One region of the Isoptericola sp. NPDC019571 genome, then DNA from elsewhere that is predicted to be linked to it. Evidence: predicted binding sites of a transcription regulator. Region 1 holds the regulator's gene; each other region holds the start of a gene.
The links. The regulator LexA, encoded in region 1, represses DNA repair genes until DNA is damaged. The targets are predictions, from matches to a motif close to TCGAACANNTGTTCGA.
Positions count from the first base shown of each region.

Region 1 (9,426 bases):
GTCGCGGAGGGTCCGGGCGGGGCGTCGGACCTGTACGTCGCGATGACGCGCCCCACCCAGCGCCTCGTCGTCGTGCACGAGCGTGCCCTCCCCGCCGGCATCGTGGAGCTCGTCGCGGCGTGACGCAGGAGGTGGCACCGGACATCGCCACCGGACATGGCACCGCAACGGTGAGACGCGTTTGTCGGCGCGGGCCCGCACGGCGCACCATGGCCTCGTGCTGCGAGCCCTCCTTCTCGAGAACGTCCACCCCGTCGCTGCCCAGAATCTTCGTGATGCGGGCATCGAGGTCGTCACGCGCCCCGGCGCGCTCGACGAGTCCGAGCTGATCGAGTCCCTCGCGGACTTCCAGATCCTCGGCATCCGGTCCAAGACCACCGTCACCCGCAAGGTCCTGGAGAGCGTCCCCGGCCTGCAGGCCGTCGGCACCTTCTCCATCGGCACCAACCAGATCGACCTCGAGGCCGCCGCGGCCCACGGCGTGGCCGTGTTCAACGCGCCCTACTCGAACACGCGCTCCGTCGTCGAGCTCGCGATCTCGGAGATCATCGCCCTGACGCGCCGCCTCACGGTGCGCGACAAGGCGCTGCACGACGGTGTCTGGGACAAGACGGCGGAGGGCTCGCACGAGGTGCGGGGCCGCACACTGGGCATCATCGGCTACGGGAACATCGGCTCCCAGCTGTCGGTGCTCGCCGAGAACCTCGGCATGCGGGTGGTCTTCTACGACACCGCCGAGAAGCTCGCCCTCGGCAACGCGCACCGCGTCGAGACCATCGAGGAGCTGCTCGCCGAGGCCGACGCCGTGACGATCCACGTGGACGGGCGGGCGGGCAACGCCGGCCTCTTCGGGGCGGACCTGTTCGCCGGCATGAAGCCCGGCGCGATCTTCCTCAACCTGTCGCGCGGCTTCGTCGTGGACGTCGAGGCGCTGCGGGAGCACATCCTCTCCGGGCACCTCGGCGGCGCGGCCGTCGACGTCTTCCCGACCGAGCCGAAGAAGCGCGGCGACGGCTTCACGTCGCCCCTGCGCGGCCTGCCGAACGTCATCCTCACCCCGCACGTCGGCGGCTCGACGGAGGAGGCCCAGGAGGCGATCGGCGAGTTCGTGTCCAAGAAGCTGCGCGACTTCGTGGCGACCGGGTCCACGACGCTGTCCGTGAACCTCCCGAACCTCCAGCTCGCGCACACGGGCGTCGGCCGCATCATGCTGCTGCACCGCAACGTGCCCGGCGTCCTCGCCCGCGTGAACCAGGTCTTCGCCGACCACGGCGCCAACATCGAGGCGCAGATGCTCGCGACGCGCGGCGAGATCGGCTATGTGGTGACCGACATCTCGGACGTCACCCAGCGCGGCGCGTCGGCCAAGCTGCAGGCCATGGACTCGACGATCCGCCTCCGCATCCGCGACGCGTTCGAGCGGCCCGAGTTCCCGCCGGGGCCCGCCGCCGGCTGACACCCACCCGGCACCGCACGGCGCCCGCGCCGCACGCGCGAAGGGCGGCCCCGGTTCCCCGGGGCCGCCCTTCGCGCGTCGGTCGGTGCTCAGCCCGACTTGCGGCGGAACATCTTCTGCACGGGCCCGGTCGTCTCCGAGCCGTGCACCTGGCCGGTGTTGCCGTCCTTGCCGGCGGTCGGGTGGCTGGCGGCGTTCTTCTTCTCCAGCGCCTCCCGGAAGCGCGCCTTCGTGTCCTCGGAGGGCTTCGCCCTGGAGTCGTCCGTCATCGCGGTCACCTCGTCGTCCGTCGGGGTGGGTGTGCTCGCGCGGCGGGGCCACGCAGCACCTGGTGCCGTCCAGCATGCCCCGGGCCGTCACCCGGCGCCAGGGCATTTCGCCCGGACCGGGCGACCCGGGCGTCAGGCGGTCGTGTTTCCGCTCCCGGCGGTGGCGCGCTCGTCCCGCTCCGCCCGCAGCGAGGTGATCGCCGACTCGAAGTCCTCGAGGGACTCGAACGACTGGTAGACGCTGGCGAAGCGCAGATAGGCGACCTCGTCCAGCTCGCGCAGCGGCCCGAGGATCGCCAGGCCGACCTCGTTCGCCTCGATCTCCGGCCGGCCGGAGGCGCGCAGGGTCTCCTCGACCTTTTGCGCGAGGACGGCGAGGTCGTCGGCGCTCACCGGCCGGCCCTGGCAGGCCTTGCGCACACCCGCTACCACCTTGTCCCGGCTGAACGGCTCGGTCACCCCGGAGCGCTTGGCCACCGACAGGCTGGCCGTCTCGATCGTGGTGAACCGGCGCTGGCACGCGGGGCACTGACGCCGGCGACGGATGGACGAGCCGTCGTCGGAGGTGCGCGAGTCGACGACTCGCGAGTCCGCGTGGCGGCAGAACGGGCAGTGCATCGCTGGTCTCCTGCGCTCGGCTCCGGACCGGCGCCCGGCTGCCCGACAAGGTAAGCGGCGGGCGACCGTCCGCGCAAGCAGGATCCCCCGCGGCGGGGGCCGATCCTCGTGGTCAGTCCAGCGGGAGCACCACGACCTGCCCGGTCTGGAGCTCCGCCGACGTCAGCCCGTTGAGGTCGCGGAGCTCGGCGACCACGTCGCGCAGGTCCTCGCCCGTGTCACGCACCTGCTGCGCGTACTGCCAGAGGGTGTCGCCGGGCGCCACCGTCTGGAGCCGGACCTCGACGCCCGTGCCCGGCGACTCGGCGACGGCGCGCTGGCCGAACAGGCCCGCTCCCACGAGCACGAGGAGCACGAGGGCCGCGACCACCACCCGGCCCCTGCGGGTGAGCCGGAGCCCTCCGAGCCCGAGGAAACCGTGCGCGTCGCTGGTGCTGAGTGCGTTCTGCATCGTCCTGCCTCCGGTCCACGCGGTGCCGCCCGAGGCGGCCGCTTCGTCGAACGTCTGTTCGTCGAACACCTGTACGTCGAACTGCTGTACTAGGTGTACCACGTCCCGGCGACACGGTCGAGGCCCGATCGAACAGATGTTTGATGTCGGGCCGGAACTGGCTTAGAGTGGCCGACAGCGCGATGGAAGGTTTGTCGGATTTCATCGGCCCGCCCACGGGCCGCGCCCTGCAGGACGGAGAACGCGATGACCAGCGGACGGGACCAGGCCCCGGCGTCCACGACGACGGCGACGCCATGGGCTGCCCAGGACGAGACCCTCGACGGCGCGGCCACGACGACGGCCGGCGCCTCGACGACCGCGCTGGCGTCGGTGAGCGAGCTCTCGCCGTCGTCCGACCGCCTCACGCCCCGCCAGCGGCGCGTGCTCGAGACCATCCGCAGCTCCGTCGAGGCACGCGGCTACCCGCCGACCATGCGCGAGATCGGCGAGGCCGTGGGCCTGGCGAGCCCGTCCTCGGTCAAGCACCAGCTCACCACGCTCGAGCGCAAGGGCTACCTGCGCCGCGACCCCAACCGGCCGCGCGCGATCGAGGTCGTCGACCCCGAGGCGCCCGCCATCGACAGGTCGGCGCCCGAGGCAGACCCCGCCCCGGGGTACGTGGCAGGGTCGCTCGCCGCGTCCGACGCGCAGCCGGCCCAGGCCCCGTCCTACGTCCCGCTGGTCGGCAGGATCGCCGCCGGAGGCCCCATCCTCGCGGAGCAGGTCGTCGAGGACGTCTTCCCGCTCCCGCGGCAGGTCGTCGGCGACGGCGACCTGTTCCTGCTCAAGGTCGCGGGCGACTCGATGGTCGACGCCGCGATCTGCGACGGCGACTGGGTGGTCGTGCGCAGCCAGCCCGTCGCCGAGAACGGCGAGGTCGTCGCCGCGATGATCGACGGCGAGGCCACGGTCAAGACCTTCAAGCAGGCCGACGGGCACACCTGGCTGCTGCCGCAGAACGCCGCCTACTCCCCCATCCCGGGCGACGAGGCGCAGGTGCTCGGCCGGGTCGTGGCGGTGCTCCGCAGCCTCTGAGCACCGCCGGTGCGGCCCCGGGCCGTCAGAACCCGAGGCGCTGCTGCACGGCCCGCATGCTCTCGGCCGACGCGCGCAGCCCGGCGACCTCGTCGTCCGACAGCGGGGTGTCGATCGTCTCTGCCACGCCCCGGCGGCCGACGAGCGACGGTACCGACAGGCAGACGTCGCTGATGCCGTAGAAGTCGTCCAGGCGCGAGGACACGTTCATCACGCGGTGCTCGTCGTTGAGCACCGCCTCGATGATCCGGGTGGCCGCCAGGCCTACCGCGTAGTTGGTGGCCCCCTTGCCGGCGATGACGCGGTAGGCGGACTCCACGACGTCGGTCGCGATGCGCCGCCGGGCAGCCTCGTCCAGGGGCGGGTGCCCCCGGAACGGCCGCCAGTCCAGGAGGGGCACGCCGGCGATCGTCGCGGAGCTCCACAGCACGATCTCCGAGTCGCCGTGCTCGCCCGCGATGTTCGCGTGCACGTTCCCGACCGCCACCCCGCAGTGGCGGGCCAGCGCGTCGCGCAGCCGCGACGAGTCGAGGACGGTCCCGCTGCCGAACACCCGCCCCCGGGGCAGGCCGCTGATCTCCTGCGCGGCGTAGGTGACGACGTCGACCGGGTTGGTGACCATGAGGAACACGGCGTCCGGGGCCACCTCGAGGAGGCCCGGCAGGATGGACCGCGTGAGGCCGACCGTCGCCTCGGCCAGGTCGAGGCGGCTCTGTCCGGGCTTCTGCTTGGCCCCCGCCGTCACCGCGACGATGTCGGCGCCGCGGCAGACCTCCACGTCGTCCGAGCCGTCGATCTCGGCCTGAGGGATGAACATGCCCCCGTGCCGGAGGTCGAGCACCTCGGCCTCGACCTTCGCGCGGTTGACGTCCAGGAGGGCGACGGACCGGGCCGCGCCCCGGGCCAGCGCCGCGTACGCGAGGGTGGAGCCCACCGCGCCCGCTCCGACGATCGCGAGCTTGGTCGTCCTGCGTGTCTCGTCCACGGCCCCACGCTAGGTGTCGAGGCGCCGGAGCGCAGCGCGGACGAGTTCCCCGTCCGTGGTCGGCCAGAAGTCGGGCATGGAGCGGGTGAGGAAGGACCCGTAGCGGGCGGTCGCGAGGCGCGGGTCGAGCACGGCCACGACGCCGCGATCCTCGCCCGTGCGCACGAGCCGGCCGGCGCCCTGCGCGAGGAGCAGCGCAGCGTGCGTGGCTGAGACCTGCATGAACCCGTTGCCGCCCGCCTGCTCCACCGACCGGGCCCGCGCCGCCTTCACCGGGTCGTCCGGGCGCGGGAACGGGATCCTGTCCACGAGCACCAGCTGGCAGTTCGGGCCCGGGACGTCGACGCCCTGCCACAGCGAGAGGGTGCCGAAGAGGCAGGTCGCGGGATCGTCGGCGAACGCCTTCACGAGGGTCGGGAGCTGGTCGTCGCCCTGGCACAGCACGGGGACGTCCAGCCGCTCGCGCATCGCCTCCGCGGCGGCCGTCGCCGCCCGGCGGGAGGAGAACAGCCCGAGCGTCCTCCCCCCAGCGGCCTCGATCAGCCCGGCGATCTCGTCGAGCTGGGCATCGGTCGTCGGCTCACGTCCGGGCGCCGGCAGGTGCCGCGCCACGTACAGGATCCCCTGGCGCGGGTAGTCGAACGGGCTGCCGACGTCGAGCCCCGCCCAGTCCGCGGTCTCGTCGGAGCCCCCCGAGCCCGCCAGGCCGAGCGACCGCGCGACCGGGTCGAAGGTGCCGCCGAGGGTGAGCGTCGCCGAGGTGAACACGCCGGTCGCCTCGCCCAGCAGGTGCGTGCGGATCAGCCCCGCCACCGCGAGCGGCGCGGCATGCAGCCGCGTCACGCCGTCGCCCGCCCACGGCGCGTTCTCCGGCGGGCGCGAGCACCACAGCACGTCCGCCGTCGTGTCCTCCGCCGCCATCCTCTCGGCGACCTCGAAGAGCTGCAGGACGGCGGACTGCGCCATCTTCGTGCCGGCGTCCGGCGCCTCCTGCCCCTTCCCCGCGCCCTGGGGCTTGAGCCGGGTGAGAAGCTCGCGCGCCGCGTCGCGCACGGCGCCCACCGCGGCGCGCAGGTCGTCGGGGAGGCCGAGGGGGAACCGCTCCGCGGGCGCCGTGGCGAGCAGGTTGCCCAGGCGCTGCGACGCGGCGTCGAGCGCCTCGGTCTCGGTGCCGCCGTGCCGACGCGCGAGGCGTGCGGCGTGCTCCACCACCGTCAGGGAGAGGTCGACGGTGGCTGCCGCCGTCACGCGCTCGGCGAGCTCGTGCGCCTCGTCGACGACGACGGCGTCGTGCTCGGGCAGCACGCCCGGGTTCCCCGAGACGGCGATGCCGAGCATCGCGTGGTTGGTGACGACGACGTCCGCGTCCCGGGCCGCCGCGCGCGCCCGCTCGGGGAAGCACTCCGCCAGGAGCGGGCAACGCTGCCCCAGGCACTCCAGCGCGGTGACGGACACCTGGCGCCAGGCCTTGTCGGGGACCCCGGGCACGAGGTCGTCCCGGTCGCCCGTGTCGGTCTCGTCGGCCCAGGCGTGCAGCCGGCGCACGTGGTCGGCCAGCGTCGCGGTGTCGTCGGCGCGCCCGCCGCGTCCGCGGGGGCCGGGCGGCGCCGGGTGCTGCTCGGCGGCCGCGCCCTCGCCGGGGCCGGGGTCGGCCGGGAGGTCGAAGAGCGTCGCGCCCTCGACCGGGTAGCCCCCGGTCACCTTGTGCTTGCACAGGTAGTTGTGCCAGCCCTTGAGCAGCGCGACCTTGGGAGGGCGGGGCAGCTTCGGCCCCACCGTCTCGGCGACCAGCGGCAGGTCGCGCGTGACCACCTGGCGCTGCAGCGCCAGGGTCGCGGTGGAGACGATGACGCGCCTGCCGTCGACGACCGCGTGCCGCACCGCCGGGACGAGGTACGCGAGCGACTTGCCCGTCCCGGTGCCCGCCTGCACCAGCAGGTGCCGGCCCTCGTCGACGGCCTCGGCCACCGCCTCCGCCATGCGGCGCTGACCCTCCCGCCGTCCGCCGCCGAGGGCCCCCACCGCCAGGTCGAGGAGCTGGGGGGCGTCGGGGGCGTCGGCGGAGGTCACCCGTCGATCCTAGGGCGCCCCGCTGACCGTCCGGGGCGCCGCCCACAGTCGGGTCGACGACCGGTGGGCGGCGACCACGGCGGGCGGTCAGCCCCCGACGGCGGCGGCCTTGAGCTCGGCCGCGAGAGCCTCGTCCACGCGACCCCGCAGGCGGGTGCCCTCGGCCAGGTGCTCCTCGGCGACCGACCCGCCGGCCTCGTGCACGCGGTGGACCAGGTCGCCGCGTGAGTACGGGACGACCAGGTCGATCTCGACGTGCGGCTGGGGCAGCTCGGCCGCGATGAGCTCCCGCAGCTCGGCCATGCCCTCGCCGGAGTGCGCGGACACGACGACGCTGCGCCGCTCGCGACGCTGCACCCGGCCGACGACGGCCGGGTCGGCGACGTCGGCCTTGTTGAGCACGACGACCTCGGGCACGTCCGCGATCCCCGGGATCTCGGCGAGCACCTCGCGCACCGCGGCGATCTGGCCCTCGGGGTCCGGATGGGAGGCGTCGACCACGTGCAGCAGCAGCGCGGCGTCGCCCACCTCCTCGAGCGTGGACCGGAACGCCTCGACGAGCTGGTGCGGCAGGTGCCGCACGAACCCGACGGTGTCCGTGAAGGTGTACGGCCGGCCGTCCTCCGTGCGGGCCCTGCGGACGGTCGGGTCCAGCGTCGCGAACAGGGCGTTCTCGACGAGGACGCCCGCGTCGGTGAGCGCGTTGAGCAGCGACGACTTCCCGGCGTTGGTGTAGCCGGCGATCGCCACGTTCGGCACGCCGTGCCGCTTGCGGTCCAGACGCTTGGTCTCGCGCCCGGGCGCCATGGCGGCGATCTCGCGGCGCAGCTTGGCCATCCGGTTGCGGATCCGGCGCCGGTCCAGCTCGATCTTCGTCTCGCCGGGGCCGCGGGATCCCATGCCGGCGCCCTGGCCGCCCACCTGGCCACCGGCCTGGCGGGACATCGAGTCGCCCCAGCCGCGAAGGCGCGGCAGGAGGTACTCGAGCTGGGCGAGCTCGACCTGGGCCTTGCCCTCCCGCGACTTGGCGTGCTGGGCGAAGATGTCGAGGATCAGCGCGGTGCGGTCGACCACCTTGACCTTGACGATGTCCTCCAGCGCGCGGCGCTGCGACGGGGCCAGCTCGGTGTCGGCCACCACGGTGTCGGCGCCGACGGACGCGACGACGTCGGCGAGCTCGGCCGCCTTGCCGGACCCGAGGTACGTGCCCGGGTCGGGCTTCTGACGACGCTGCAGCAGCCCGTCGAGCACCTGCGAGCCCGCGGTCTCGGCGAGCGCGGCGAGCTCGCGCAGCGAGACCTCCGCCTCGCGGGCCGCGGCCTCGCCGCCGGAGTACAGGCCGACGAGCACCACGCGCTCCAGGCGGAGCTGGCGGTACTCGACCTCGGTGACGTCCTCGAGCTCGGTGGAGAGCCCCGCGACGCGGCGGAGCGAGATGCGCTCCTCGAGGTCGAGCTGGTCGCCGTCGTGGGCGGTGTGCACCGTGGCGCCCTCGGACCGCGCCGTCCCGGCCCGTGCGAGCACCCGGGCGACGACGTCCTGCGCGATCGCCTGGGCGTCGCGCTCGGCCTCGCGGCGCGCGTCCGCCGAGGTCTCGGCGCCGGAGGCCCCGGCGGTCTCGTCGGCCTGCGGGGTCTCGGGGTTGGTCGGGTGGGTCAAGGTGTGCCTCTCGGGTCGGGGTCGGCGGTCCGGCCGCCGTACGAGTACAACAAGGGTCCCACGCGAGACAGTCCCGGTGGAGAGTTTTTCCCGCGCGGGCCCGTCCGGCAGTTCTGCGGGTCGGGCGCCGGAGACGACGCCGGAGGCGACGCCCGGGACCTAGGATCGCGGGGTGAGCGAGCAGCCCGACCACTACTTCACCGCGCAGCCGGCCTCCGCCGCCGAGCGCCGTCGCGCCGTCGTCGAGCTCGCCGGCCGGGAGGTCGAGGTGGACGTCGCCTCCGGCGTCTTCTCCCCCGGCGGCGTCGACAAGGGGACGCGCGTGCTGCTGCGCGAGGTGCCCGCCCCGCCCGCCTCCGGCGACCTGCTCGACCTCGGCTGCGGCTGGGGACCCCTCGCCCTCACGATGGCGCTCGCGTCCCCCGGGGCGACCGTCTGGGCGGTGGACGTCAACGAGCGTGCGCTCGACCTGCTCCGCTCGACCGCGGCGCGCCTCGGGCTGGAGAACGTCCGCGCCGTGCGCGCCGAGGACGTGCCGGACGGCGTGCGGTTCGCCGCGATCTGGTCGAACCCCCCCATCCGCGTCGGCAAGGCCGTGCTGCACGACCTGCTGCGCGCCTGGCTCCCCAGGCTGTCCCCGGACGCCGCGGCGTGGCTCGTGGTGCAGAAGAACCTGGGATCCGACTCGCTGGCGCGCTGGATCGAGGCCGAGCTGGGCCGCGGCGTCGAGCGGGCGTCGTCGTCCAAGGGCTTCCGCGTGCTCCGCGTCGACTGACCCGCGACGCCGCCGTTGCTCAGAGCTCCCCGAGCTCCGTCTCGCCGCTGAACACCAGCTCCGCCG
Region 1 covers NZ_JBIRXZ010000002.1:434,459-443,884, reverse strand. Annotated here, with positions in the region: gene ACH443_RS05380 (HelD family protein) at 1-123, shown strand, start outside; gene serA (phosphoglycerate dehydrogenase) at 218-1,456, shown strand; gene ACH443_RS05370 (DUF5302 domain-containing protein) at 1,546-1,725, opposite strand; gene nrdR (transcriptional regulator NrdR) at 1,858-2,343, opposite strand; gene ACH443_RS05360 (LysM peptidoglycan-binding domain-containing protein) at 2,456-2,794, opposite strand; gene lexA (transcriptional repressor LexA) at 3,041-3,871, shown strand; gene ACH443_RS05350 (L-lactate dehydrogenase) at 3,897-4,856, opposite strand; gene ACH443_RS05345 (ATP-dependent DNA helicase) at 4,866-6,926, opposite strand; gene hflX (GTPase HflX) at 7,014-8,585, opposite strand; gene ACH443_RS05335 (class I SAM-dependent methyltransferase) at 8,758-9,360, shown strand; gene dapF (diaminopimelate epimerase) at 9,380-9,426, opposite strand, start outside.

Region 2 (9,426 bases), on a different contig from region 1:
AGCGCCGGCCCGGTCCCGTCCGTGGCGGTGACCGTCCAGGGCGCGGGGACCGGGTCGTCGAGGTCTCGCCCCTGGCTACCATGAGCGCCATGGATGCACGTTCCCCGTCGGCCGTGAACCGCGACGTCGAGGCCGAGCCGGAGTCGGCGCGCCTCACGGGGCGGGACCGGTGACGCCGGCGCTCGGCGACGACTGGGCGGTAGGGCCGGACGGGCTGCGCCAGCGGCGCGCGGCGCGCGTCATCGTGCTCGACGACGCGGACCGGGTGCTGCTGGTGCGCGGTCACGACGCCGACCAGCCGGAACGCTCGTGGTGGTTCACCGTCGGCGGCGGCATCGACGCCGGCGAGAGCGAGGTCGACGCGGCCCTGCGCGAGCTGCGCGAGGAGGCCGGGCTCGAGCTCGCGCCGGGCGACCTGGTGGGCCCCGTGCTGACCCGGGACGCGTACTTCCACTTCTTCGCGGAGACGTGCCGCCAGCAGGAGGTCTTCTTCCTGGCGCGCGTGGACGGCGGCCACCGGCCCACCGACGACGGGTGGACGGCGGAGGAGCGCGACGTGCTCGACGAGATGCGCTGGCTGACCACGGCCGAGCTGCGCGCCGAGACGCGCGAGGTCTTCCCGACCAGCCTGCCGGACGTCGTGGAGGACCTGGCCCGGGGGTGGGACGGCACCGTCCGCCACCTCGGCGTCCAGCACGACGACGAGCCGTCCGACCCCGAGGAGCTGGGTACCCGCACGCCCTGACCCTCCAGGCGTCCCGGGCCGCCGACGCGCGCCCCGGGCATCAGTTGGCTACCGTCGTCTCATCGGGCCGCACGCAGGGGTGCGGACAGAGCGGCAGGGGGATGTCGACATGAACCGACTGACGAAGGCTGCGATCGCCGTAGGAGGGGCCGCCGTCCTGCTCGTCGGCGGCGCCCAGACGATTGCCTACTGGACGGCACAGGGCACGGCCACCGGGTCGGACGTCACCGCCGGCACGCTCACGATGTCGGACGGGGCGTGCGGTGACTGGACCCTCGACGGCGGCGGCTCGGTCGCGGCGGGCATCGTGCCGGGCGACACGGTCACCACCACCTGCACGCTGGCGGTGGGGGGCACCGGTGACCATCTGGCGCTGGGCGAGATCACCGTCTCGTCGCCGACCTGGGCGGCGGAGAACGCGCTCACGGGCGCGCTCGACCTCAGCCTCACCTCGGCGACCCTGGGCGGCGAGACGCTGGAGCTCCCGCTGACCGAGCCGGTCCCGGTCGGCGAGACCGACTCGCTCGTCGTCAACCTCGAGGCGGCGTTCGACACGGCCGCGGGGAACGACACGCAGGCGCTGACCGCCGCGCTCGAGGACGTCACGGTCCAGGTCACGCAGGCGCACGTCGTCCCCGCTCCCTGAGCGCGCCGTGGCTGCGGCACCGCCGGGCCCGGGCCGTGTCGTGGGACGCGCGGCGGGGCGCGTCCTCGCGTGCGTCGTCCTGCTGGTCGCGGGCGGGGCCCTGCTCCTCGTCGTCCTGGTTCCGCGCCTGGCCGGCGCCACTCCGTACGGCGTGGCGACCGGGTCGATGCGCCCCGCGCTCGACGTCGGCACGCTCGTGGTGGTGCGCCCGGTCGACGTGGACGAGATCACGACCGGACAGGTGGTCACGTACCAGCTGCGCTCCGGGGACCCCACGGTCGTGACGCACCGGGTGGTCGGCCTCGGCACCACCGTCGACGGGGAGCGGACGCTGCTGACCCGGGGTGACGCGAACGCGGTCGCCGACCCGGAGCCCGTGCAGGCCGTGCAGGTGCGCGGCACGCTCTGGTACGCCGTCCCGCAGCTGGGCCGCCTCATGGGTCTCGGGACGCCCGAGCAGCGCCGGTTCCTCACGACCGGGTTCGCGGTCCTCCTCCTGGGGTACGCGTCGTGGCTCGTCGCGGGCGAGGTCCGGGAGCGGCGGGGGCGCCGGTCGTCCGGCGCGGGGGAGCCCCCGTCGGCCCCCGCTCCGGCGTCGGGTACCGGGCCGAGCGTTCCGCCCGACGGGCTCGCGACCTGGTGGCCGGCGGCGCCGCCGGCCGCGGGCGGTGCGCGGAAGGGCGACGGCCGATGAGGGGCGAAGGGCGCCGGGTCGCGACGTGCGGGGCCGCGCTCGTCGCCGGGGTGCTGCTGGCGCCGGCGCCGTCGGCGGGAGCGTACGGCGGCCCCGAGCACGGAGGCGTGGCGCTGAGTGTGGACGGCCGCCGCTGGACGACCGACCTCGAGGCGGCGCTCTTCGGCTCCGCGCCCTGGACGCCGGGCGAGACGCGCCGGGCCGTGCTGCTCGTGCGCAACGACGGGCCCGGCCCGGCCGGCAGCCGCGTCGCCGTCTCGGTCGGGGACGGGGTGACCGGCCACGGAGCCTCCGCCCTCGCAGAGGCGGTGCAGGTCCGGGTGCGCCCGGAGGGGGGCCGGTGGTCCGACGGCGCGGGGTCCGCCCCGGTGCTGCTCGCCGAGTCGGAGGTGCTGCCCGTCACGGTGGAGGCGTCGCTCGACCGCGCGGCGGGGAACGAGACGCAGGGCGGGACCGTCCCCGTGGACGTGCTCGTGACGTTGGCGGGCGACGGGCCGCCGGACAGCGGAGGCGAGCAGGACGGCGGGCGCCGACAGGCCGACGACGTCCCCGACGGCCCGGGCGCGCTCGCACGGACCGGTGGGCAGCCGCTGCCGGTGCTGCTCGCGGCCGCGGGTGCCGTCGTGGCCGGCGTGCTGCTGAATCGTGCCCGCCCGCGAGGGAGCGACCACCGTGCCTGAGCCGACGCGGGCCGGGGCGACCGTGCGCCGCGTCGCGGTCCTGGTGGTCGCGGCGATGGTGTGCGTGCTCGCCGGGGGCGGGATCGCCTGGGCCTGGTGGCGCGGGTCGGGCACCGCCGCGGCGCCGACGACCCAGATCTCTGCGGGCACGGTGGACGTGCAGGTCGCGAACCTCGGCAACGGCCTCGTGGGCCGCGGGGGCACGGTCAGCCTGCCCGCTCTCACCCTCCCCGGCGCGGTGCCGGGCTCCGGCGCGTCCGAGATCGTCACGGTGCGCAACGGCGGCTCGCGGCCGACGACGGTGACCGCCACGCCGACGCGGACCGGGACCCTGGGCACGTCGTTCACCACCAGCGCGTCGTTCGGCGCCGCCGACACCGGGACGGGGTGCGGCGCGGGCAACGGCACCTCCGCGACCATCCCCGCGGGTGGGACGGCCGCGCTGTGCGTGGCAGTCACGCTCTCCGCGTCGGCGCCGTCGACGGTGCAGGGGCAGGCAGGCGGGGTGTCCGTCGCGCTCGCGGCCTCGCTCGGGGGCACGGCGTGGACCGACACGGGCACGGTCGTGAGCGGCGCCGTGAGCGCGGCGACCGTTCCCGCCCCCACCCTCTCGTGCGGCGCGCTCGGTCTGGTCTCCGTGACCTTCAACTGGACGGCGGTCGCCAACGCGACCCGGTACCAGTTCACCTTCGGACCCGCCGCCACGCCCACCACCGTGCAGGTGCCGGCCGGTACCACCAACTATCAGGTGACGGGGGTCGCGACGAACGCCTCGGCGCGCGTGCGCGCCGAGCGGGTCTTCACGGGCAACGTCGTGTGGACGTCGGTGCCGTCGAACACTCGCACCTACAACATAGCCCTGGGCCTGATCGGCACGTGCACCTGAGCGGCCGCCGGTCGGGCGGGCCCGGGGCCCCTACACTGCCCCGGTGACCACGACGATCGGAGTCCTCGCCCTGCAGGGCGACGTCCGCGAGCACGCGGCCGCGCTGGAGCAGGCGGGGGCGCGCGCCGTGAGCGTGCGCCGCCCGTCCGAGCTGGACGCGGTCGAGGGGCTCGTCCTGCCGGGCGGCGAGTCGACGACGATCGACAAGCTGCTGCGGCTGTTCGAGCTCGCCGACCCGCTGCGGCGGCTGATCGGCGAGGGGTTGCCCGTGTTCGGCTCGTGCGCGGGGATGATCCTGCTCGCGGACCGCATCGAGGGCGGCACCGCCGACCAGCGCACGCTGGGCGGGATGGACGTCGTCGTGCGGCGCAACGCGTTCGGCCGCCAGGTGGACTCGTTCGAGGCGGACCTGCAGGTCGCGGGCGTCTCGGACGCGCCGGGCGGGCGCCCGGTGCGCACCGCCTTCATCCGCGCTCCGTGGGTCGAGGAGGCCGGGCCGGACGTCGAGGTGCTCGCCCGCATGCCGGACCGCTGGGCGGACGGCTCCACGGTGGGGCCCGCCGCCGGTAAGATCGTCGCAGCACGTCAGGGACGGCTGCTCGCCACCGCGTTCCACCCGGAGATCACGGGGGACGCGCGCGTGCACGGGTTGTTCGTCCGGCTCGTCCAAGCATCGCGAAGGAGTTAGGGAGCGCATGTCAGGTCACTCCAAGTGGGCCACGACCAAGCACAAGAAGGCGGCGATCGACGCCAAGCGCGGCAAGCTTTTCGCGAAGCTGATCAAGAACATCGAGGTCGCCGCGCGCACGGGCGGCGGCGACCCGGCCGGCAACCCCACGCTGTTCGACGCCATCCAGAAGGCGAAGAAGTCGTCGGTCCCCAACGACAACATCGACCGCGCGCTCAAGCGCGGCTCCGGCGAGGGCGCCGACGCCGTCGACTACCAGACGATCATGTACGAGGGTTACGGCGCGAACGGCATCGCCGTCCTCGTCGAGTGCCTCACGGACAACAAGAACCGTGCCGCCTCCGAGGTGCGCCTCGCGTTCTCCCGCAACGGCGGTAACCTGGCCGACCCGGGCTCCGTGTCCTACCTGTTCTCCCGCAAGGGCCTCGTCGTGGTGCCGAAGGCGGAGGGCGTCACGGAGGACGACGTCATGCTCGCCGCGCTCGACGCGGGCGCCGAGGAGGTCAGCGACGAGGGCGACGTCATCGAGGTCCTCTCGGAGGCCACCGACCTCGTCGCCGTGCGCACGGCGATCCAGGAGGCCGGCATCGAGTACGACTCGGCCGACTCCATCTGGCACCCCTCCATGGAGGTCGAGGTCGACGTGGAGGGCGCGCGCAAGATCATGCGCCTCATCGACGCGCTCGAGGACAGCGACGACGTCCAGAACGTCTACGCGAACTTCGACGCCTCCGACGAGGTCATGGCGGCCCTCGACGAGGAGTGACGGCTCCCGGCGCGGGTCGGCCGTCCGCGGCCGCCCGCGTGAGAGGGTGACGACGTGCGCGTGCTGGGGGTGGACCCGGGTCTGACCCGGTGCGGGGTCGGCGTCGTCGACTCGTTGCCGGGCCGCAAGGCCCGGATGGTCGACGTCGGGGTCGTGCGCAGCGAGCCCGAGCTGAGCGTCGACCTTCGGCTGCTGCGCGTCGCCGAGGGGCTCGAGGAGTGGCTCGAGCGCACGGTGCCCGACGTCGTCGCCGTGGAGCGCGTCTTCGCCCAGAACAACCGCGGCACCGTGATGGGCACCGCGCAGGTCGCCGGCCTCGCGATGGTCGCGGCCGCCCGGCGCGGCGTCCCGGTCGCGATGCACACGCCGAGCGAGGTGAAGGCCGCCGTCACCGGGTCCGGCCGCGCCGACAAGGAGCAGGTGCAGCGCATGATCGCGCGCATCCTCGGGCTCGACGAGCTGCCGCGGCCGGCCGACGCCGCCGACGCGCTCGCCCTCGCCGTCACGCACCTGTGGCGGCCGTCCGGAGCGCTCCAGGGCGGCGAGCGGAACGAGCTCACCCCGGCCCAGCGCGCCTGGGCGGCGGCCGAGCGCACCGCGCGCACCGGCTCGCACCGCGGCGCCCCCTCCCGAGCCCGGCGCTGAGCGGGACCCGGGCCGCCCGGTCGCCGTCGCGCGGCTCGTCGTGCGGCTCGTCGAGTGTCGCCCGCCCCGGCGTCGGCGCCGGTTGTTACAGTGACGCCTCGTACGGGTGTTCGACGGCCGTGTCGACGGACATCTCGACGGCCTCTTCGACGGAAGGACCACGGTGATCGCCTCCCTGACCGGCACGGTCACGCACGTGACGCTGGAGCGGGCCGTGCTCGACGTCGGCGGGGTCGGGTACCTCGTGCACGCCACCCCGGGCACCCTCGCCGGCCTGCGGGTGGGGGAGCGGGCCCAGCTGCACACCACGCTGGTCGTCCGTGAGGACTCGATGACGGTGTTCGGCTTCGCGGAGGCGGACGAACGGGAGGTCTTCGAGACCGCCCAGTCCGTGTCCGGCGTCGGGCCCCGGATCGCTCTCGCCATGCTCGCCGTGCTGACCCCCGACGCCCTGCGCCGCGCCGTCGCGTCCGAGGACCTCGCGGCGCTGCGCCGCATCCCCGGTGTCGGCCCCAAGAGCGCCCAGCGCATGGTGCTCGAGCTGTCCGGCAAGCTGGGCGCCCCGACGTCCGCCGCCGCCGGCGCCGTCGTGCCCGACGCGCCGCCCGTCGCCGCGGGAGACCCGGCGCGCGACCAGGTGGTCGAGGCGCTCGTGGGCCTGGGCTGGGCCGCCAAGGTCGCCCAGGACACCGTCGACCGGGTCCTCGCGGACGCGGGCGACGACCGCCCGGCCGACAGCCCGATCGACGTCGCGGCCACGCTGCGCGCGGCGCTGCGTTCCCTGGGCGGCCGCCGTGGCTGAGGCGGACCCGGAGTACGGCGGGGAGCGGCTCGTCACCTCCTCGGCCGACGACGTCGAGCGCGCGGCCGAGGCGGCGCTGCGCCCGAAGAAGCTCGACGAGTTCGTGGGCCAGCGCGTGGTGCGCGACCAGCTCTCCCTCGTCCTGCAGGCCGCGCTCGCCCGCGACGCGTCGCCCGACCACGTGCTCCTGTCCGGACCTCCCGGGCTCGGCAAGACCACGCTGGCGATGATCATCGCCGCCGAGCTCGGCACCTCGCTGCGGGTCACGAGCGGGCCGGCCATCCAGCACGCGGGCGACCTCGCCGCCGTCCTGTCCTCGCTGGAGGAGGGCGAGGTCCTGTTCATCGACGAGATCCACCGCCTCGCGCGCCCCGCCGAGGAGCTCCTGTACGTCGCGATGGAGGACTTCCGCGTCGACGTCGTCGTCGGCAAGGGGGCGGGCGCGAGCGCGATCCCGCTGGCGCTGCCGCCGTTCACCGTCGTCGGCGCGACGACGAGGTCGGGCCTGCTGCCCGCCCCGCTGCGCGACCGCTTCGGGTTCACCGGGCACCTCGACTTCTACGACGCCGCCGAGCTGGAGCGCGTCATCACCCGGTCCGCCGGCCTGCTCGGCGTCGACATCCAGCACGCCGCAGCGCACGAGATCGCGGGCCGGTCGCGCGGCACCCCCCGCATCGCCAACCGCCTGCTGCGCCGCGTGCGCGACTGGGCCCAGGTGCGCGGGGACGGCAGCCTCGACCTCCGGGCGGCCCGGGCGGCGCTGGAGGTCTACGAGGTCGACCCGATCGGCCTCGACCGGCTGGACCGTGCCGTGCTCGACGCCGTCTGCCGCCGGTTCGCCGGCGGTCCCGTGGGCCTGGGCACGCTCGCGATGACCGTGGGTGAGGAGCCGGACACCGTGGAGACGGTGGCCGAGCCGTACCTCGTCCGCGAAGGGCTCCTGGGCCGCACGCCGCGCGGCCGGGTCGCCACGCAGGCCGCCTGGGAGCACCTCGGGCTCGAGCCGCCGCCCGGCGCGTGGGGCGCGCCGCTCGGGGGAACCCTGTTCGACGGGTCCGACAGGGACGCCGGGCCGCCCCAGTAGACTGGGAGCGCCCCCGGCCGCCGACGGCCCAGGGCCGGAACTCGACGGGTGCCGTGCTCGTTGGGGGCCGTGTGCGCAGGACTCTGCGCCGGCGTGCCGACCGGTGCGCCCCCGACGCCCGGCAGTCGGTCGACGACCGTCGGGCAGCGACAGACAAGGACGCTCCGTGGAACTCATCATCCTCTTCGTGGTCCTCGCCGGCCTCATGTTCTTCATGAGCCAGCGGACGCGCAAGCAGCAGAAGCAGCAGGCCGAGTTCCGGTCGCAGCTCGAGCCGGGTCAGGAGGTCATGACCGGTTCGGGCCTGTTCGGCACGGTCGTGGAGATCGACGAGGCGACCGACACCGTCACCATCGAGACCGGCCCCGGCGGCGCGCAGACCCGCTGGCTGCGCGCGGCCATCGCCAAGCGCGTGGACGCGCCGGTCGAGGAGCCCGTGGCCGAGGCCGACGAGACCGACGTCACAAGCGACTCCTCCGCGACCGGTACGATCACCTCCGGCGACGGTCACATCGACGTCCCCGACGACCTGTCGAGCCTGGACACCGCGCAGCGGGAGTACCGGGAGCAGCAGCGTCGTGACGAGGGCGAGGCCGGCACCACCAAGTGACAGCATCGAAGTGACAGCACCAGCGACATGGGACGGCGGGCGCTCGCGCCCGTCGGCCTGACGACGCGCCGGTCGGGGTGATCCCGGCCGGCGCCATCACGCGCCGGCCCCGCGGCGGCGCGCAGACGGGAAGAGACAGAAGTTGGCGAACTCACGCACGAAGCGGTCGCGTCCGGTACGCACCCTCGTGGTCTTCACGATCCTGACGATCGTCCTGCCGTTCCTCGCCCTCGGCGCCGGCGTCTTCTGGGACGCCAAGTCCGACTCCAACCCGGACGGCGCGAGCTGGGCCCCGGGGCTGGCGCTCGACCTGCAGGGCGGCACGCAGCTCATCCTGAAGGCGGACACCACCGACGGGTCGCAGGTGACGTCGGCGACGATCGACGAGTCGATCAACGTCATCCGTCAGCGCATCGACTCCTCGGGCGTGTCCGAGGCGGAGATCACCGCGCAGGGCTCCCAGAACATCGTCGTCGGGATCCCCGGCGAGGTGTCGCAGGAGACCATCGACCTCATCTCGCAGCCGGCGCAGATGCGCTTCCGCCCGGTGCTGACGTACGCCGCGGGCACGCCGACCCCCGAGCCGTCCGCCTCGCCCAGCGCCGACGCCGGCGACGCGGCGCAGGACGACGCCGCCAAGGACGACGCGGCCAAGGACGACGCGGCCGCTGAGGACGCCGCCGGCGACGCGCCGAGCGGCAAGGGCGCGGGTGCGCCGCTGTCCGTCCCGGCGGACGTCGACCCGTCGGCCACGCCGACCGCCACCGCGACCCCGACCGAGGGCGACGACGCGGACCCGTCGCCGTCGGCGACCCCGGAGGGCGAGGAGGCAGCAGCCTCCGACCCGAGCGACCTGGCGCAGATCACGCCGGAGATCCAGAAGCAGTTCGAGCAGCTCGACTGCACCGACCCCGCCAACCTCAAGGGCGGCGGCGGGGACGACCCGGACAAGCCGCTGGTGACGTGCGGCGAGCAGGACGGGCTGAAGTACATCCTCGGCCCGATGGAGGTCGACGGCGTGCACATCTCGTCGGCGAGCTCCGGCCTCGTCCCCGGCGCGAACGGCACCACCACCAACGAGTGGGGCGTCTTCCTCAACTTCGACTCCGTGGGCACGAAGGAGTTCCGCGAGACCACGACCCGTCTGCAGGGTCTCGAGGCGCCGCGCAACCAGTTCGCC
Region 2 covers NZ_JBIRXZ010000005.1:171,628-181,053, forward strand. Annotated here, with positions in the region: gene hrpB (ATP-dependent helicase HrpB) at 1-1, shown strand, start outside; gene ACH443_RS10990 (NUDIX hydrolase) at 170-745, shown strand; gene ACH443_RS10995 (alternate-type signal peptide domain-containing protein) at 855-1,391, shown strand; gene ACH443_RS11000 (signal peptidase I) at 1,399-2,085, shown strand; gene ACH443_RS11005 (hypothetical protein) at 2,082-2,765, shown strand; gene ACH443_RS11010 (hypothetical protein) at 2,758-3,651, shown strand; gene pdxT (pyridoxal 5'-phosphate synthase glutaminase subunit PdxT) at 3,695-4,339, shown strand; gene ACH443_RS11020 (YebC/PmpR family DNA-binding transcriptional regulator) at 4,347-5,105, shown strand; gene ruvC (crossover junction endodeoxyribonuclease RuvC) at 5,160-5,750, shown strand; gene ruvA (Holliday junction branch migration protein RuvA) at 5,914-6,552, shown strand; gene ruvB (Holliday junction branch migration DNA helicase RuvB) at 6,545-7,636, shown strand; gene yajC (preprotein translocase subunit YajC) at 7,803-8,246, shown strand; gene secD (protein translocase subunit SecD) at 8,434-9,426, shown strand, end outside.
Region 2: the regulator LexA is predicted to act here: its motif matches at 5,849-5,864, upstream of ruvA (Holliday junction branch migration protein RuvA).

Region 3 (9,426 bases), on a different contig from region 1:
GGCTGCAGTCGGACGGCTCACCGTGGCGGCCCCTCGTGCACGTCGAGGACATCGCGCGGGCGTTCCTCGCCGGGCTCGAGGCCCCCCGCGAGGTGGTGCACGACCGGGCGTTCAACGTGGGCCGCGACGAGGACGTCGTCCAGATCCGCACCGTCGCCGAGCAGGTCAGCGAGGTCACCGGCGCCCCCGTGACCTTTGCCGCGGGGGCGGGGGCCGACACCCGCAACTACCGGGTCGACTTCACGCGCATCCGCACCGAGCTCCCGGCCGCCGCGCCCCGCTGGACGGTGCGCGACGGGATCCGGCAGATCTGGCAGGACGTCCACCGGTTCGGCCTCACCGCCGACGACTTCGAGGGCCCGCGCTTCGTGCGCCTGCACCGGGTGAGCGAGCTCGCCGCCAGCGGCGCTCTCGACCTGGAGAACCTGCGCACCACGGCGGTGCCGGCATGACCGCCGTGTCCGCGGCGCGGCACGCCGCCGGCGCGCCCGAGGGGTCCGCGGTGCCCGCGCCGTCGTGCCGACTGTGCGGCGCACCCCTGACCCGTACTTTCGTGGACCTCGGGATGTCGCCGCCGTGCGAGACCTACCCCACCGCCGAGCAGGTCGACGGCCCGGAGGTCTTCTACCCGCTGCACGTGCGGGTGTGCGAGCAGTGCCTGCTGGTGCAGCTGCCCGCCTACGTGCCGGCGGAGGACATCTTCGACGACTACGCCTACTTCTCGTCCTACTCCGCGTCGTGGGTGGAGCACGCGCGGCGGTACGTCGACGACGCGGTGGACAGGCTCGGGCTCGCCCCCGAGCGGTCGTTCGTCGTCGAGGTCGCGAGCAACGACGGCTACCTGCTGCAGCACGTCGTCGACCGGGGGATCCGCTGCCTCGGCGTCGAGCCGTCGGGCAACGTGGCCGCGGCCGCGGTCGAGCGGGGCGTGCCCACGGTGGTGGAGTTCCTGGGCGAGGAGACGGGCCGGCGCGTGCGCGCCGAGCACGGCCCTGCCGACCTCGTCGTGGCCAACAACGTCTTCGCGCACGTGCCGGACATCGTCGACTTCTCGCGCGGGCTGCGGCAGCTCGTCGCCGACGACGGGCGGGTGTCGATCGAGATCCCGCACCTGCTGCGCCTCGTCGAGGGCAACGAGTACGACACGATCTACCACGAGCACTACAGCTACCTGTCGCTGCTCACGACGCAGCGGGTGCTGGCCGCCGCCGGGCTCACCGTGGTGGACGTGGACGAGCTGCCCAGCCACGGCGGCTCGCTGCGCACGTGGTCCGTGCCGACGCCCGACGGCGCACCAGCCGGCGGTGGGCCCGCGCCGTCCGCCGCCGTGGCGCGCGTGCTCGCCGCAGAGGCCGCCGCCGGCCTGCACACCGTGGAAGGTCACGCCGGCTTCGCCGAGCAGGTCGCCGCCGTGCGCGACGACGTGCTGCGCTTCCTGCTCACCGCCCGCCGCGAGGGCAGGCGCGTGGTGGCGTACGGGGCGCCCGGCAAGGGGAACACGTTGCTCAACCACTGCGGCGTACGCCCCGACCTGATCGAGTTCGCCGTCGACCGCAACCCGTACAAGCACGGCCGGTTCACGCCGGGCATGCACCTCCCCATCCACGCGCCCGAGGCGCTCGACGCGGCCCGGCCCGACTACGTCGTCGTCATGCCGTGGAACCTGCGGCGGGAGATCTCGGCCCAGCTCGCGCACGTCGCCGACTGGGGAGGCCGGCTGGTGACGTTCCTGCCGCGCCTCGAGGTCTTCGAGCCGGGCACGTGAGCGCCGTCGTGCCGGGCTGGCGCTGCCGGTGGTGCCAGTCGGACCGCGCCACCGTGGTGCTCGACCTGGGCTCCCAGCCTGCCGCCGACCTGTTCCCCGAGCCGGAGGCACCCGCTCCTGACCCCGTGCACCCGTTGCGCATGGTGATGTGCGACCGGTGCCGACTGGCCCAGCTCGAGGAGGACCCGACAGGTCCCGAGGAGCCGCTCGGAGTGGAGCCTGCCGCACTTGTCGCGCAGGCGCGGGCGGGAGTGGCCGACCTCGTCGGGGGCGGGCTGCTGGGCCCCGGCACGTGGGTGGGGGAGATACGCTCCCCGCACGGGGGCTCCTGGCTGGCGCGGGTGCAGGAGATCGTGCCGGACGCCGTGCTGCTCGACGGCCCCGGCACGGTGCCCGGGCTCGCCGCGGACCTCGTCGTCGACTCGCTCGGGATCATGCACGAGGCGGACCAGCGCGCGGCCTGGGACCTGCGGCTCGACTCCCTCGCCCCCGACGGCGTCCTCGCGCTGCACGTGCACCCGCTGTCCGTGATCCTGCGCGACGGCACCTGGAACGCGCTGCGGCACGGGCACTTCGCGTACTACTCGCTCACGGTGCTCGTGGAGATGGCGCGCAGCACCGGGCTCGTCCCGGTCGGGCTGTGGCGCTATCCGCTGTACGGCGGGACGCGGCTGCTCGCGCTGGCGCGGGAGGGCTCGCAGCCCGCCGGTCGGCACGCCCGCGCCGCGGGCGACCTCGTCGCCACCGAGCTGGCGGCCGAGGCCGCGGCGGGGATCACGCAGCCGGCGGCCGTGGCGGCGCTCCAACGGCAGGTGGCCGCGTCGGCCGCGGCCCTCCGCGACTGGCTCGACGCGAGCGAAGGGAAGGTGGTCGCCTACGGCGCCGCGTCGCGCGCGGTCGCGTTGTTCGCACTCGCCGGCGTCACCGCGGACGACGTCCTCGCCGTGGTGGACGCGTCGCCCGCGAAGCGGGGCAGGTCCATGCCGGGCGGCCCCGGGCCGCGGGTGCCCGTGCTCGGGCCCGACATCCTTGCCGAGATCCGCCCCGACAAGGTGCTGCTGCTGGTGCCCGACCTCCTCGACGAGGTGCGGTTCGCGCACCCCGAGGTGGAGGCGCTCGGGGGTCGCTGGGTGATCGCCGAGCCCGAGCCCGTCGAGGTCGAGCCGCTCAGCCGGGACCGCGGCGGTCAGCGATGAGCGGGACGCCCGGCGCCTGAGCCGCCGGGCGACCGTGACGGTCGGTGAAGTGCCACGTGCCGCCGTCGCGACGCATGGTGATGCCGAGCGCGTCGACGCGGTCGTGATGGTGCCAGCACAGCAGGGCGGAGTTGTCGACGGACGTGCTGCCGCCGTCCGCCCAGTGGGCCACGGCGTGGTGGACCTCGCAGCGTGCAGGTGGCTCGTCGCAGCCGGGCCAGGTGCACCGCCGGTCCCGGGCGACGACGGCGCGTTGCAGCTGGCCGGTGACGGTGCGCCGGGCACGCCCGACGTCGAGCACCTGCGACTCCGGGCCGAGGACCACCCGTGTCACCTCGCTGTCGCACACGATGCGGCGGAGGAGGGACGGGGGCAGCGGGCCGCGGCCGTCCACGAACTCGGCGGGGTCGACTCCCAGCGACTCGGCCCATCCCGCGACGGGAGGGCCGAGCTCGGTGGCGCGACCGTGACCGGCAGCGAGCAGGCGACGGAGCTCGGTCAGGGAGATGGTGACGGTCAGGTGCGGGCGCACGGCGGCGCCCGACCCCACGGTCCCGGAGTCGAGGGCGACGCGCGCGAGGTCGGCGAGCGCCTGGGCGCGTCGCTGCGCGGGCGTGCGGGTCTCCCCGGCGGCGGGCCGGCCGGCGACGGCGTCGAGGGCGGCGCGCAGCGCCTGGCCGTGCTCCTCGGTGAGGAACCCGGCGAGGTGGTAGCCGTCCCACGTGGGCGACAGGTCGACGAACTCTTTCTCGCGGGCGTGCGCGTAGCCCCGCTCGTCCGACTCCGGGTCCGTCACGTACGCGAACCGCTTGACGAGCCGGCGGAACTGCGCGGGCGTGTACCAGGAGCCGGTGGCGAGCAGGTGCTCCTCGCCGGTCGGCGCGGCGAGGCCGGCGTCCGGCGCTTCCGGGTTCTCGTCGTCCGTCGTCCCGCTGTCCGTCGTGCGGTTCGTCTCGCTCGCGGTCGGCGCGGGAGCGAGGAGCGCGTCTCGGCGGGCCTCGGAGGTCGGGGCGACGTCGACGATGGCGCGCAGGTGGTCGGCGCCGAGCCGGCCGGCGAGCGCGGCGGCACCGGTCGCCGGGAGGACGTCGCGCAGGGCGTGGGCCGTGCGGACGTCGCGGCGCGCGGTGGGCAGCCCGACGTTCTCGGCACGGGCGAGCCAGTGCGCGAAGGTGCGCGACCCGTCGAGCGACCACCGGCCGTCCGCCTCCAGCGCGGGCAGCACCCGCCACCGCGCGGCGTCCACCCGGGAGCCGACTCTCCGGAGCCGGGCCGACGCCTGCTCGAGGACGTCCCGGCCGACGTCGTGCAGGCCGATCTCCTCGCCGGCCCCCGCGAGCGCGGCGACCCCGCCCTCGAGGGCGGCCAGGGCGTCGAGCAGCCGTGACACCGTGCCGCTCGCCGGGTCCGGGCCGGTGGGCGGCACGGGTGCAGGGGCAGTGGTGGCGGGCATCGTCCCTCCTCGGTCGGCGCGCCATGACACGAAGGACGCTATCGAACGCACGTTCGAATCGACCAGGGAGTCGACGAGATCTGTGGAGAAGCAGCTCGTCCCCAGGGGGAACGGCAGGCTCGACGCGGCGCGACGCCGTCGGCCGTCCTGGGACGACCTCGTCGGCGTCGGGCTACAGCACGTCCGCGCCGGGCCCCGACGCCGCCCCGCCGAGCTGCTGGACGAGCGCCACCCACGGCCCCGCGGCGGCGTCGCGGTCGCTGACGAGCGAGACGGGCAGCGGCCACCGCACCCCGAGGTCGGGGTCGAGGTGGTGCACCGCGACGTCCTCGGACGGGTCGTGCTCCGCGTCGATGCGGTAGCAGACGTCCGCGGTGTCGGTGAGCGTCTGGTGTCCGTGCAGGCAGCCGCGCGGCACGTACAGGACGTGGAAGTCGACGTCGTCGAGCCGGAACGCCTCCCAGCGCCCGAACGTCGGGGAGCCCGGGCGGGCGTCGACGACGACGTCGTGCACGGCACCGTGCGCCACCCGCACCAGCTTGGCCTCGCCGCCGCCCACCCGACCGTGCAGCCCCCGCACGACGCCGCGCCGCGAGCGGGACTGGCTGTCCTGCACGAACGCCGCCGGGTCGAGGCCTGCGTGCGCCGCGGTGGCGGTGTCGAACGTGCGCATGAACAGCCCGCGCTCGTCCCGGTGCGGGGTGGGGGCGAGGATCAGCACGCCGTCGAGGGTCGTGGGCAGCACCTGCATGCTCCACACGGTACGGAGAGGGTCCGGGGAGCGGTCGGGTGAAGTCGGTGCGGGCGCCGGATGAAAAGCCCTGCGGGCCCTTCATCCGTGCCGTGCCGCGCCGCAGACTGGCGGCGGGACCGGCCCCCTGCCGGCCCCACCAGACTTCACGACCCACCTCCCGACCGCACCCGGGGGCACCATGACGCAGCTGACGCAGCTGACGCAGCACGCGACGCATCCCGACCCGTCGCAGCCCGCGGACCCCGCCCGGTCCTTCGACCGGTCGACGGCCGCGCAGGCCCGGCTGCACCGTCTCGTGCCCGGGGGCGCGCACACGTACGCGCGCGGCGCGGACCAGTACCCGGAGCGCATGGCCCCTGTGCTGGCGCGGGGCGCGGGCGCGCACGTGTGGGACGTGGACGGCAACGAGTACGTCGAGTACGGGATGGGCCTGCGCAGCGTCACGCTCGGCCACGGCTTCCGGCCCGTGGTGGACGCCGTGACGTCGGCGATCGCGGACGGCGTGAGCTTCTCCCGGCCCAGCCGGTGGGAGCTGGAGGCGGCCGAGGCGTTCTGCGCGCAGGTGCCGGGCGCCGACATGGTGAAGTTCGCGAAGAACGGCTCCGACGTCACCACCGCGGCGGTGCGGCTGGCCCGCGCCGCGACGGGCCGCGACCTGGTCGCCGTCTGCGCCGACCACCCGTTCTTCTCCACCGACGACTGGTTCATCGGCACCACGCCGATGGACGCCGGGATCCCGCGGGCGATCGGCGACCTCACGGTCCGGTTCCCGTACGGCGACCTGGTCGCCGTCCAGGAGCTGCTCGCCCGGCACGAGGGCCGTGTCGCCGCCCTCGTGCTCGAGGCCGCGACCGCGCACGCGAGCCCCCCGCCCGGCTACCTCGAGGGGCTGCGCGCCCTGTGCGACAGCACGGGGACGGTGCTCGTGTTCGACGAGATCATCACCGGGATGCGGTGGTCCGCCGGAGGCGCCCAGACCGTGTACGGCGTCGTGCCGGACCTGTCGACGTGGGGCAAGGCGCTGGGCAACGGGTTCGCCGTCTCGGCGCTCGCGGGCCGGCGCGAGCTCATGGAGCTCGGCGGCCTGGCGACGGACGCACGGCGGGTCTTCCTGCTCTCGACGACGCACGGCGCGGAGACGGCCGGGCTCGCGGCGTGGCTGGCGGTGCACCGCGAGTACGCCGCGCGCGACGTGCCCGGCGCGATGGCCGCCCAGGGTGAGCGGCTGCGTGCCGGGGTGCAGCAGGTGGTCGACTCCGCCGGTCTGACGGGCTCGGTGACGGTGTCCGGGCACCCGGCGTGCCTGGTCTTCGGCACCCGCGACCACGACGGCGCGCCCTCGCAGGCGTACCGCACCCTGTTCCTCGCCGAGCTGCTGCGCCGCGGCGTGCTGGCGCAGTCGTTCGTGATCTCCGCCGCGCACACCGACGCGGACGTCGACCGGACGGTCGAGGCCGTCGCCGGGGCGCTGCCCGTCTACGCCGCCGCTCTGGACGCGGGCGGCACCGACGGCTTCCTCGTCGGCCGGCCCGTCGCCCCCGCGCTGCGGGAGCGGGCCGCGCCGCGCCGTGTCCGTCACACGCCCGACGACGGGCAGGCCCTGGGAGGGACGTCATGAAGGTCGTGCTGTTCTGCGGCGGGCTGGGGATGCGGATGCGGTCCGGCCCCGACTCGCTGCCCAAGCCGATGATGCCGATCGGGTCGCGGCCCGTCCTGTGGCACATCATGAAGTACTACGCGCACTACGGGCACACGGAGTTCGTGCTCGCGCTGGGGCACGGCGCGAACGCCGTGAAGGACTACTTCCTCCACTACTCCGAGACGCACTCCAACGACTTCGTCCTCACCAAGGGCGGCGAGCACGTCGAGCTGCTCAGCAGCGACATCAGCGAGTGGCGCATCACGTTCGTCGACACGGGGATCGACACGGCGATCGGCGAGCGGCTGCGGCGCGTGCGCCGGTTCCTCGACGACGACGAGGTGTTCCTCGCCAACTACGGCGACGTGCTCACGGACGCGCCGATGGACCGGATCGTCGACGACTTCCTCGCCACGGACGCCGTCGGGTCGCTCATGGCGGTGGCCCCGCAGGACTCGTTCCACGTGGTGCGCTACGACCCCGACGGCACGATGCGCGACCTGGAGCCCGTGGCCGACATGAGCATGTGCATCAACGGCGGGTACTTCGTGCTGCGGCAGGGCATCTTCGACTACCTGGGCGAGGGCGAGGACCTCGTCATGGACGCCTGCGTGCGCGCCGCTCGCGCCGGCCGGTTCCGCGTGCACCCGCACACCGGGTTCTGGGCGCCGATGGACACGCTCAAGGAGCGGTCCGCGCTGGAGGAGATGAACCGCGTGGGCGACCGGCCGTGGGCGGTGTGGGACAGCGGCGCGCGCCCCGCGCCGCGGCGCGTGCCCGAGGTCGAGGTCGGCGAGGTCGTGGGTCCGGCTCGTGCCGGCGCGTGAGGTCCCGGTGCACGAGGTCCCGGTGGGCGAGGTGAAGGTGCACGTCGGGCTGCTGGGCGAGTTCGGGGTCCACAACTTCGGGAACGAGGCCTCGCTCGCCGCGATGCTGGGCGTGCTGCGGGCCGACGACCGGGTGGTCCCGGTGGTGGTGGCCGACCGGTGCGAGGCGGTGACGGCGGAGCACGGCGTGGCGGCCGTGCCCCTGCACCATCCCGGTGCCCGCCGCGGGGGAGCGGGCGGCCTGCTCGGCAAGCTGGCCGACGCGCGGCGCGCGTGGCGCACGGTCGGCGACCTGGACGCCGTGGTCGTGCCCGGCACCGGGATCTTCGAGGGGCTGGCGATCGCCCCCGGGGGGATCCCGCTCACCCTCTTCTGGTACGCGTTCGCCGCCCGCCTCCGAGGGCGGCCCTTCCTCGCCCTGTCGGTCGGGGTCGACGCCGCCTTCCACCCCGTGACGGCGCGACTGTTCCGCTGGACGCTCTCCGCCGCGACCCTCGTGACGGTGCGCGACGACGGGTCGGCGCGCGCCGCGCGCCGGCTCGGGGTGCGACGCCCCCTCGACGTGGTGCCCGATCTCGTCCTCGGGCTCCCGGCGCCCGGCGCCCCTCGCCGTGAGCGGCCGCGGGTCGTCGTGGGAGTCATCGACTACCGGGGTCTCGGGACGGCGGAGGGGGAGGCGGACCGCGCCGCCTACGTCGCGCGGATGGTGCGGGTCGTCCAGCGGGTGGCGGCGTCCGGCGCCGACGTCGTCGTGCTCGGCGGCGCGCTGCCGGACGCGCCGACCGCCCGCGAGGTCGCGGCCCGTGCGGCGTCGGCCGGCCCAGGCCGGGTCGAGGCCGTGGAGGCGGGGTCGTTGGCCGACGTGGCGCGGGAGACGGCCGGGTCACGGGTCGTCGCGGCGGCCCGGTACCACCACCTGGTGACGGCGCTGCGGCTGGGGGTCCCGGCCGTCTCGCTCGGCTACGGCGCGAAGCAGGGACGGCTGCTCGAGCAGTTCGGCCAGGGGGAGCAGGTGCACGCGGTCGACGGCTTCGACCCGGACGAGGTGGCGGACCAGGTGCTCGACCTGCTGCGGGAGCCCGCGCCGGACACGCGGCCGGTGCTCGCGGACGCGGCCCGACGGCTGGCGGCCCAGGAGGAGCGGCTCCGCGACGTCCTCGCCTCGACGGTCCCCGGGGCCGCCGCCAGCAGCACGCACGAGAGGTCGGGGGCCGCCCGATGATCGGCCTCGCGCTCCCCGACGGCCCGCTGCGGGTGGTGTGCCTCGCCGCGCACCCGGACGACGTCGAGATCGCCTGCGGCGGCACGCTGCTGGCGCTCGCGGCGCGGGGTGGTGTCGAGGCGGCGTACCTCACGCTCACCGGCGACCCGTCCCGCCAGGACGAGGCGCGCACCGCCGCCGAGGCCTTCCTCCCCGGCGCGACGAGCGTGTTCGGCGGGCTTCCGGACGGGCGCCTGCCGGACCGGTGGGGAGAGGCGCGGGCCGCCCTGCACGAGCACGCCGAGCGGGTCCCTGCACCGGACCTGGTGCTGGCGCCGCGGCCCGACGACGCGCACCAGGACCACCGGCTGGTGGGGACGATGGCTCCGACGGTCTGGCGGGACGCCGTCGTGCTGCACTACGAGATCCCCAAGTGGGACGGCGACATGGGGCGCCCGTCGACCTACGTGCCGGTCCCCGACGCGCTGGCGCGGCGCAAGGTCGAGCTGCTCGACGCCTGCTACGCCTCCCAGAAGGCTCACGACTGGTGGGACCACGAGGTGTTCCTCGGGCTCCTGCGCCTGCGCGGGA
Region 3 covers NZ_JBIRXZ010000010.1:62,605-72,030, reverse strand. Annotated here, with positions in the region: gene ACH443_RS16945 (NAD-dependent epimerase/dehydratase family protein) at 1-452, shown strand, start outside; gene ACH443_RS16940 (methyltransferase domain-containing protein) at 449-1,765, shown strand; gene ACH443_RS16935 (class I SAM-dependent methyltransferase) at 1,762-2,961, shown strand; gene ACH443_RS16930 (DUF222 domain-containing protein) at 2,933-4,414, opposite strand; gene ACH443_RS16925 (dTDP-4-dehydrorhamnose 3,5-epimerase family protein) at 4,587-5,165, opposite strand; gene ACH443_RS16920 (glutamate-1-semialdehyde 2,1-aminomutase) at 5,347-6,786, shown strand; gene ACH443_RS16915 (sugar phosphate nucleotidyltransferase) at 6,783-7,634, shown strand; gene ACH443_RS16910 (polysaccharide pyruvyl transferase family protein) at 7,621-8,856, shown strand; gene ACH443_RS16905 (PIG-L deacetylase family protein) at 8,853-9,426, shown strand, end outside.
Region 3: the regulator LexA is predicted to act here: its motif matches at 4,456-4,471, upstream of ACH443_RS16930 (DUF222 domain-containing protein).